One region of the Mesorhizobium sp. B2-3-6 genome, then DNA from elsewhere that is predicted to be linked to it. Evidence: riboswitches for the same ligand, from Rfam matches in the RefSeq annotation. Region 1 holds a riboswitch; the other holds the start of a gene.
What was found. A riboswitch is a leader RNA that binds a small molecule or an ion and turns the genes downstream of it on or off. The one in region 1 is predicted to bind thiamine pyrophosphate.

Region 1 (4,202 bases):
CGCCGCGATGGCCGCGAAAACGCTGGCGCATGGTCTGCAATTCGCCCAGGCGGCGCATGTTGCGCTTGCGCCGCGCCGTCACGCCATAACGCAGCCAGTGTTCCTCGCGCACGATCTGGCGGCCGAGCTTGTGCTGTTCGCGCTCTTCTTCCTCAAGCACCTGGTCGCGCCATTCCTCGAAATGGCCGAAGCCCTTATCCAGCCGGCGCGTCTGGCCCCGGTCGAGCCACACGGTGGCGCGCGAGACGCGCTCAAGGAAACGGCGGTCGTGCGAGATGACGATGAGGGCCGAGGAGGTGCGGACGAGTTCCTCTTCCAGCCATTCGATCACCGAGAGATCGAGGTGGTTGGTCGGCTCATCGAGCAGCAGGATATCAGGCTCGGGCGCCATGACGCGGGCAAGGGCGGCGCGCCTGGCCTCGCCGCCGGAGAGGTCGCCCGGCTGCTCCTCGCCCGAGAGGCCGAGGTGCTCCATCAGGTAGCTGGCGCGATAAGGATCGTCGGCGGGACCGAGGCCGGCCTCGACATAGGCGCGCACGGTTGCGAAGCCGTCCATGTCGGGCATTTGCGGCAGATAGCGGACGGTCGCCGATGGCTGGCGGAACACCTCGCCGTCCTGCGGCTCGATCAGGCCGGCGGCGATCTTGAGCAGCGTCGACTTGCCGGACCCGTTGCGGCCGACCAGCGCGATCTTGTCGCCGGCCGACGCAGCCAAGTCGGCGCCGTCGAGCAGGGGCGTGCCGCCGAAGGTCAGTTTTATTCCGTCGAGATTGAGAAGAGGCGGCGCCATGTCAGCTTTCTGGCAAGGGATAGGGATGGGCGAGCAGCAGCGCGCGGCCCGCTCCCAGCGCGATCTCGAGCCTGCCCTTGACCTCGTTGGAGATGGTCAGCGACGAGCCGAACGCGACCTTGACGCGGTCAAGCGGCCATTTCGCACCGGCGACGGTCAGCCCTGCAAGCTCGGAAAAACCCAGGATCGAGAACAGGGTGCCGTCGGCATAGTCGAAGCGGGCCGTGCCGTGCGCCAGGGGCACGGCTTCCTGCGCGCCGCTGGTCAACAGCACCTTTGTCCCGGCCCCGGCCAGCCGCAGGGCGAGCGCCATGTGCAGGAAGGCATGGTCGGCGCGCTTGCCGCCGAAGGCGCCGGCAAGCACGAGGCTGGTAGCGCCGCGCTCCAGGGCGGCCGATATCGCGAGTTCTCCATCGGTGGCGTCTTTCTCTGCCGGAAAGGTCCGGCGCGGCACGGCGGCCAACTCATCCGGCAGGCCGGCGGGCACGGAGTCGAAATCGCCGACCCACAGTTCCGGCACAAGGCCGAGCGTCCTCGCATGGCCGATGCCGGCATCGGCGGCGATGACGCGGGTTCCCTCGACCTGACGGTCGAGCCGTGGCGTGCGGACGAGATCGCCGCCAAGCAGGATGGTGAATGTGCTCATATCGTGTGGCCCTTACCAGCCCGGCAGCGGAAACGGAAGGCCGGCAAACAGCCACTTGCGCGGTTCACCGGCCGGGCCTATGTGTCGAGGCGCTCTAACGGGGTGCCGGACGCGATATTTCGCGGACCGGCTGAGAGGCAGTCTCGCCAACCCGCTGAACCTGATCCGGTTTGTACCGGCGGAGGGATTAGACGTTTCGGACAGTCCGACGCCTCAATTCCTTTAACGCGAACGAAGGAGGCGCCGATGCGCACGCTTTTATACGCCCTTGTCTCTGCATTGGTCGTGGTTCTCTCCGGGCCGGCCTTGGCCAAGGACAAGCTCACCGTCTACACCTACGAGAGCTTCACCGCCGACTGGGGGCCCGGCCCGGTGGTGAAGAAGGGATTCGAGGCCGAATGCGGCTGCGATGTCGACTTCGTCTCGGTTGCCGACGGCGTCGCGCTGCTCAACCGCGTCAAGCTGGAAGGGGCCGCGACCAAGGCCGACATCGTGCTTGGCCTCGACACCAATCTCACCGCCGATGCCAAGGCCACTGGCCTGTTTGCACCGCATGGTGCCGTGACCGGGCTCAATGTGCCGGGCGGCTGGAACGACGACATCTTTGTCCCGTACGACTATGGTTATTTCGCCGTCATCTATGACACGCAGAAGCTGAAGACGCCGCCCAAGAGCCTGAAGGAATTGGTCGAGGGCAGTGCCGACGACAAGATCGTCATCCAGGATCCTCGCACCTCGACGCCGGGCCTCGGCCTGCTGTTGTGGGTGAAGTCGGTCTATGGCGACAAGGCGCCGGAGGCCTGGGCCAAGCTCAAGGCGAAGGTCTTGACCGTGACGCCGGGCTGGAGCGAGGCCTACGGCCTGTTCACCAAGGGCGAGGCGCCGATGGTGTTGTCCTACACGACCTCGCCCGCCTACCACATGGTTGCCGAGAACACCGAGCGCTACCAGGCCGCTTCCTTCGAGGAGGGCGAGTATCTGCAGATCGAGGTCGCCGGCATCACCACGACGGGAGCCAAAAATCCGCTGGCGGAAAAGTTCATCGCCTTCATGACCGGGCCGAAATTCCAGGATGCCATCCCCGAGACCAACTGGATGTTCCCGGCCGGCAAGACCGACAAGCCGCTCAATCCGGCCTTCGACAGACTGGTCAAACCGACCAAAACCTTGCTGTTCAGTCCCGAGGAGGTCGCGGCCAACCGCAAGGCATGGGTGGATGAATGGCTGGCGGTGATGAGCAAGTAGTTTGGTCGTATGATCGAATGATGAGTGCTCTACGGCGCCCCCCTCTGTCCTGCCGGACATCTCCCCCACGAGGGGGGAGATTGGCCGTCACGACGGCTTTCGCCAATTGGCGACGTCACAGGAGAGGGTGGAGCGCTGAAGCACCCAATCTCCCCCCAAGTGGGGGAGATGTCCGGCAGGACAGAGGGGGGCGCGAAGGAACGCGACGCTCGCTAAAGGTCCTTTGGGTGGCGCAGCGTGCAGCGCGCGTCTGACCCCCGCATCTCCGCCGGTATCCTCGCGCTTGCGGCGATCGGGCTGCTGATCGGCGGCGCGTTTGCGGGCCTTGTCTTCGAAGGCGCGAACGATTTCTCCGGCGCCTGGGCGGCCTTCCATCCTTATCTCCTGCGCGTCGTGCGCTTTACGTTGTGGCAGGCGGCGCTTTCGACGCTGCTGTCGGTGGCGCCGGCCCTGTTCGTGGCTCGCGCGCTGTCGCGGCATCCGCGCTTTCCCGGCCGCGGCTTCATCCTGCAGCTCTTCGCCCTGCCGCTGGCGTTGCCGGCGATCGTCGCGGCGCTCGGCATCCTGGCGCTCTACGGCCGCGCCGGCTATTTCGCCGGCTTTCTTGGTGCCGTCGGCGGTTACCATTGGCCGGGCATTTATGGCCTCTCCGGCATCCTCGTTGCTCATGTCTTCTTCAACCTGCCGCTGGCCACGCGGCTGTTCCTCGAAGTGCTGCAAACCATCCAAGCCGACCAATGGCGCCTGGCGAGCCAGCTCGGCATGGGTGCCGCACCGGCTTTCCGGCTGATCGAGTGGCCGACACTGCGCGCCGCTCTGCCGGGCGTCGCCGGCCTGGTGTTCATGCTCTGCATCACATCCTTCACGATCGTGCTGACGCTGGGCGGTGGCCCCGGCGCGACGACGCTGGAGGTCGGCATCTACCAGGCGCTGCGTTTCGATTTCGATCCCGCGCGGGCGGTGGCGCTGACGCTGCTGCAGATCGCGCTGACCTTTGTCGTGGTGCTGGCGTTGACGCGGCTCGGCGCCAACACCACCGGTGACGCCAATCTGCCGGTGGCGCCGCGCCGCTACGTCTCGGCCGGCAGGACCGAGACCGCGCTGAATGCCGCGCTCGTCGTGCTGGCCCTTTTGTTTGTCGCCGGGCCGATGACGGCGACGGTGATGTCAGGCCTCGGCGCCGACCTTGGCCGTCTCGCCGGCGAGGCGGCGGTGCGGCAGGCGACGCTGACCAGCGCCGTGCTGGCCTTCCTGTCGGCGTTGCTGTCGGTTGCGCTGTCGCTTTCGCTCACCATGGCGCGCCGCGTGCTGAGCCTGAAGCGCCGCTCCGGTCCGCGGACCGTGCTCGAACACGCCACCGACACCGGCGCCGGCTTCGTCCTAGTCGTGCCGCCCATCGTCATCGGCGCCGGCTGGTTCCTTCTGCTGCGCCATGTCGGCGATGTCTTTGCCATAGCCCCGGTCATGGTCGTCACCGTCAATGCAGTCATGGCGATGCCTTTCGCCATCCGTGCCATCCGC
Region 2 (4,202 bases), on a different contig from region 1:
AAGGCCTTGCGCACATGTCGCAGTTCGAGCCGGTTCATCGCCACGGCCCCTTTCCTGCGGCCCGCCCGCCGGCGGTCCGTTCCCATGGCATGGCAAGGCGCTGGACCAGCATCGTCAGCCCGAACAGGACGAGCGTCAGCACGGCGCTGACGGCGACGGCGGCCAGCACCAGGTCCGGGCGGAAGTTGTTCTTGGCGTTGAGCATGTAGATGCCGAGGCCCTTCGCCGCGCCCGCATATTCGGCGAAGATGGCGCCCACGACAGCATAGGTGATCGAGATCCTGACACCGGCGAAGAAGTAGGGCAGCGCCGAGGGCAGCCGCGCCAGGACGAAGACACGCCAGCGCCCTGCCCCCATGGCGCGCAGCATTTGGCCGATCTCAGCCTCCGTCGCCTCATATCCTTCGGCCAAAGCCACCAACATCGGAAAGAAGGTGACCAGCGCCACCAGCATGATCTTGGGCATCAGCCCAAAGCCGAACCACAGCACCACCAGCGGTGCAATCGCCACCAGCGGCAAGGTCTGGCTGACCACGAAGACCGGAAAAAGGGCGCGCCGCAATGGCTGGGAGAAGTCGATCAATATCGACAGCGCAAAGGCACCGCCGAGCGAACAGGCAAAGCCTGCGAGCGTGGCACGGAGGGTTGGCACGGCGTTATCGGCCAGCGCGTGCCGGTTGAGCATTGCCTGAGCGAAGACGCGCGATGGCGCCGGGAGGATTGTCGGCTTGATGCCACCAAAGCGCGCATAGAGTTCCCACGCGGCTAGCAGCAGCCCCACCGAAAGCATCGCCGGAGCGGTTCTGGCGATGAGGTCCACGATCGGACGCGAAGGGGCGGACGGGGAGGACACGCAGGTACCCGGAGCGGATGGCGCGCGGCGCGCCGTCAGACGGCGGTGGGGCTGTTGGCCGAGACGGTGACGTCGAGCGTTACGTGGCCGGCACCCGGCCCGAAGCGGCAAAAGGCCTCGTTGAGTGCGGTAAAAATGGCGCCTGCGTCGCCGCGCAACTTTGTGCAGAAATGCTTGGAGCGCTCATATACGCCCGACTGCTTCAGGAAGTCGATGCAGCCATAGATCTCGTCCATGTGGTCGTCGGTGCCCATGACATAAAGCGAGAACTGCGCCGCCGCCGGCTGGCCGGTGGCGGCCACGCCGCGCACGGCGGCGATAGCGGCTTCCTTGCGCGGGCCGAGCGGCCCGGCAGGTCCGCCAAACGCGTCGGAGCGGCAGATCAGATCGTCCGGCTCGCCCGGGCAGCCGCGCGAGATGGCGGCCGAAAGCACGCAATGCTTGCCGCTGCGCGCTGCCGCCACGAACAGGTCGCGCATGGCAGGAAACAGCACCTCGGGCGGTCCGACCAGCAAGGTCGAGATATCGTCGGTCTCGATCCGCAGTCGATCACGATAAGGGTCCAGTGCCCCGAGCGCGCCAAGGATGACGCCGACAAAATCGCTGGACATGGGATATAGGGAAATCTGTGCGCCTGAAAACATCGCCCGCCTCGCTCCGCTGGTATTACCCAGATCAGCTTCTAGGGTCTGTGGGCTTGCCGCCCCCGTCTCAGCCCCGACCGTACGGAGCACCCCTGTGGATGGACGCGTTAAAGCACCAATCGGGCGGCTATGAAAGCTGTTTTTTCAGGACCATCGCCGGAAATGCATTGCGCCAGGCCTGATTTATGGGCGGTTCCGTCGGGCCCGGTCTTGAGGGAAATTTGTCCGGAACCTTAGCCACGACGAGTGGTTGTCCCTATAGTCGCAAACGCGACGAACTTCGTGGAAACGAGCGAAGACTTCACAGAAATGGAGACAAACCATGCTCATGAAAATCCTCGCAGCTTCGGCTCTTACCATTGGTCTCGCGACTTCGGCGATGGCGCAAAGTGCTGGCGGAAACGGCGCCAATAATGGGCCCGGCAGCGGCCAGTCGGTCACGGTCGACCCGAACACGCCGGCATCGCCGAACACGGTGGATCCTGGCACGACCGGCAGCACGACCGTCATGCCCGACGGCATGAATTCGAACGCGGACCGGAACTGTCCGGCCAGCCCACAAGGTGCTCAGCCGGATGCCAGCCACACCGCTCCGGGCACCGCTTCGCCGACCGTCAATGACAAGCATTGCGGCAAGTAGCCATTCGCCGAAACTGCTGGAGAACGCCACGGGGCGTCTGTTCCGTGGCGTTTCCGTCTCTTTATGTTTCACCCTCGCCGAACAGGCAGGCGCCTGAGACGTAAACCGCCATCGGCCTTCGTCTCGGTTCGGGCGCCGTCTACGATACAGCCTTTTCGCGAACCGGCAGCTTCCAGCCCGGCCTGACGAAATGACAGGTGTAGCCGTTCGGGTATTTCTGCAGATAGTCCTGATGCTCGGGTTCGGCTTCCCAGAACGCGCCGGCCGGAGCCACCTCGGTGACCACCTTGCCGGGCCACAGGCCCGAGGCGTCGACGTCGGCGATGGTGTCTTCGGCGACGCGCTTCTGCTCATCGCTGGTGTAGTAGATCGCCGAACGGTAGCTCATCCCCACATCGTTGCCCTGGCGGTTGCGTGTCGTCGGATCATGAATCTGGAAGAAGAACTCCAGCAGCGTACGGTAGCTCACCCTGGCGGGATCGAAATTGATCTCGATGGCTTCGGCATGGGTGCCGTGGTTTCGGTAGGTGGCATCAGGCACGTCGCCGCCGCTGTAGCCGACGCGCGTGGACAGGACGCCCGGGATGCGTCGGATCAGATCCTGCATGCCCCAGAAACAGCCGCCGGCAAGCACCGCGCGTTCGCTTGAAGTCGCCATATCAAATCTCCCCAAAGCAACTCCGGGGAAAGGTTGTAGCCGTTTCCGTCCGGAATTGCGCACGATAAAACTGGAGGCCCGGCGCTATGACAGCCGCTCCAGGATTTCCCATAGATGGGCATTGTCGTCGGCTTCGTCCAGTCGACGGGCGCGTCCTGCTGCCGATCACCACGGACGCGCGGCGTCACTCCCCAGGCCTGAACCTGCGCACCACGACCTCGAATACGATATCCGATATCCACATCGCGCAGACGCCGATGAGGAATGCGGCCGCCAGGGTCGTGGTGTCGTCATTGGCCATCGGCAGGCCCATGGCGCGGGAATACTGGACCACGGGCAGCGTCAGATAGGCGGCGGCTAGCGCGCCGCAGATCGGCGAGGCCACCATCTCGCGCGGTTTGTAGCGGTGGCGCGACAGCGCGCGCAATATGCCGCCGGAAAGGCCGGCGACCACCACCGGCACCTTGATACCGAGCAGGTCGAAAAGATCATGCATCATTTCATTGTCTCGCGATCAGGAAACAGAACGACCGATCCGGCACCGAAGATGAGCGGTCCCCGAGCGGCAGGGCCCGAATCGAGCGGCAACACGATCGTCATGGCTTCCACCCGCACAGTTTCTCGCCCTTGCGGTTGTGCGCCAGCAGCGTCCGGACTTCCGCATCCGACAGTGCTGCGACGGCGGATGCGGACAAGCGCAGCGGGCTCGAGACCGCGCAAAATCCGCCGGTGACGGTGGTGCAGCCGGCTACCGCGACAAGTGCTGCGGCCGCTGCGACAATCAATCCCTTGCCCATGACCTGAGCTCCTTTCGGGCAGTGGCGGCGGGTAGCGCGCCGATGTCGTTGTCAACCTGGTCGGCGACGTCGCGCGCCGCCGCCTCGGCCGCGGCCTGCCGGCTACGTTCGGCGCGCTCGCCGGCAAGCCGCTGGCGAACACCCCAGCCAAACGCAGCGACGATGGCTGCGCCGATGCCGAGAACGGTCGAATTGCTGAGCAGGAAGGAGAGGAGCGCGCTCATTGGTTTGGCGCGTCCTTGACGAGATAGCCGACGGCAAAGACGGCTAGCGGCAGCAGCGTGGCCCATGTCTCGGCATCGTACCAGGATGGCCAGACATTGCGCACGAAGACGCCGGAAATCGAAACGGCGGCGGCGGCGATGGTCGCGGCCGTCAGTTTGTTGGTCGGGCGGATGGTCGGCTGGGTTGTGGTGGCCATGATCAGAACATTCCTTGCAAGGCGGCGGCGATGTGGTGCCAGGCGGCGTAGGCGACGAGCAGGCACGCGACAATGATCCCGCCCGCCTTGGTGGCAGCTGGGATGTTGGCGCCGGCAGGCGCCGCCGCGACCGGTTCGACGGCATCTACGGCAGCAGCGCCGCCCGGCGCCGCCGCAGCAGCGGCCGGT

Region 2: it holds a riboswitch for thiamine pyrophosphate, as region 1 does, so the genes downstream of both, FJ953_RS02500 (YkoF family thiamine/hydroxymethylpyrimidine-binding protein) here and thiB (thiamine ABC transporter substrate binding subunit) in region 1, are expected to answer to the same signal.

What each region holds. Positions count from the first base shown of each region.
Region 1 is NZ_VFVW01000007.1:190,620-194,821, forward strand. It holds gene FJ953_RS21050 (ABC-F family ATP-binding cassette domain-containing protein) at 1-790, opposite strand, end outside; gene FJ953_RS21055 (thiamine diphosphokinase) at 792-1,436, opposite strand; TPP riboswitch at 1,525-1,640, shown strand; gene thiB (thiamine ABC transporter substrate binding subunit) at 1,683-2,681, shown strand; gene thiP (thiamine/thiamine pyrophosphate ABC transporter permease) at 2,919-4,202, shown strand, end outside.
Region 2 is NZ_VFVW01000001.1:502,184-506,385, reverse strand. It holds gene FJ953_RS02510 (ABC transporter ATP-binding protein) at 1-38, opposite strand, end outside; gene FJ953_RS02505 (ABC transporter permease) at 35-790, opposite strand; gene FJ953_RS02500 (YkoF family thiamine/hydroxymethylpyrimidine-binding protein) at 889-1,497, opposite strand; TPP riboswitch at 1,488-1,601, opposite strand; gene FJ953_RS02495 (hypothetical protein) at 1,820-2,137, shown strand; gene msrA (peptide-methionine (S)-S-oxide reductase MsrA) at 2,277-2,795, opposite strand; gene FJ953_RS02485 (hypothetical protein) at 2,980-3,291, opposite strand; gene FJ953_RS02480 (hypothetical protein) at 3,392-3,592, opposite strand; gene FJ953_RS02475 (ABC transporter permease) at 3,577-3,816, opposite strand; gene FJ953_RS02470 (hypothetical protein) at 3,813-4,013, opposite strand; gene FJ953_RS02465 (glycosyl hydrolase 108 family protein) at 4,016-4,202, opposite strand, start outside.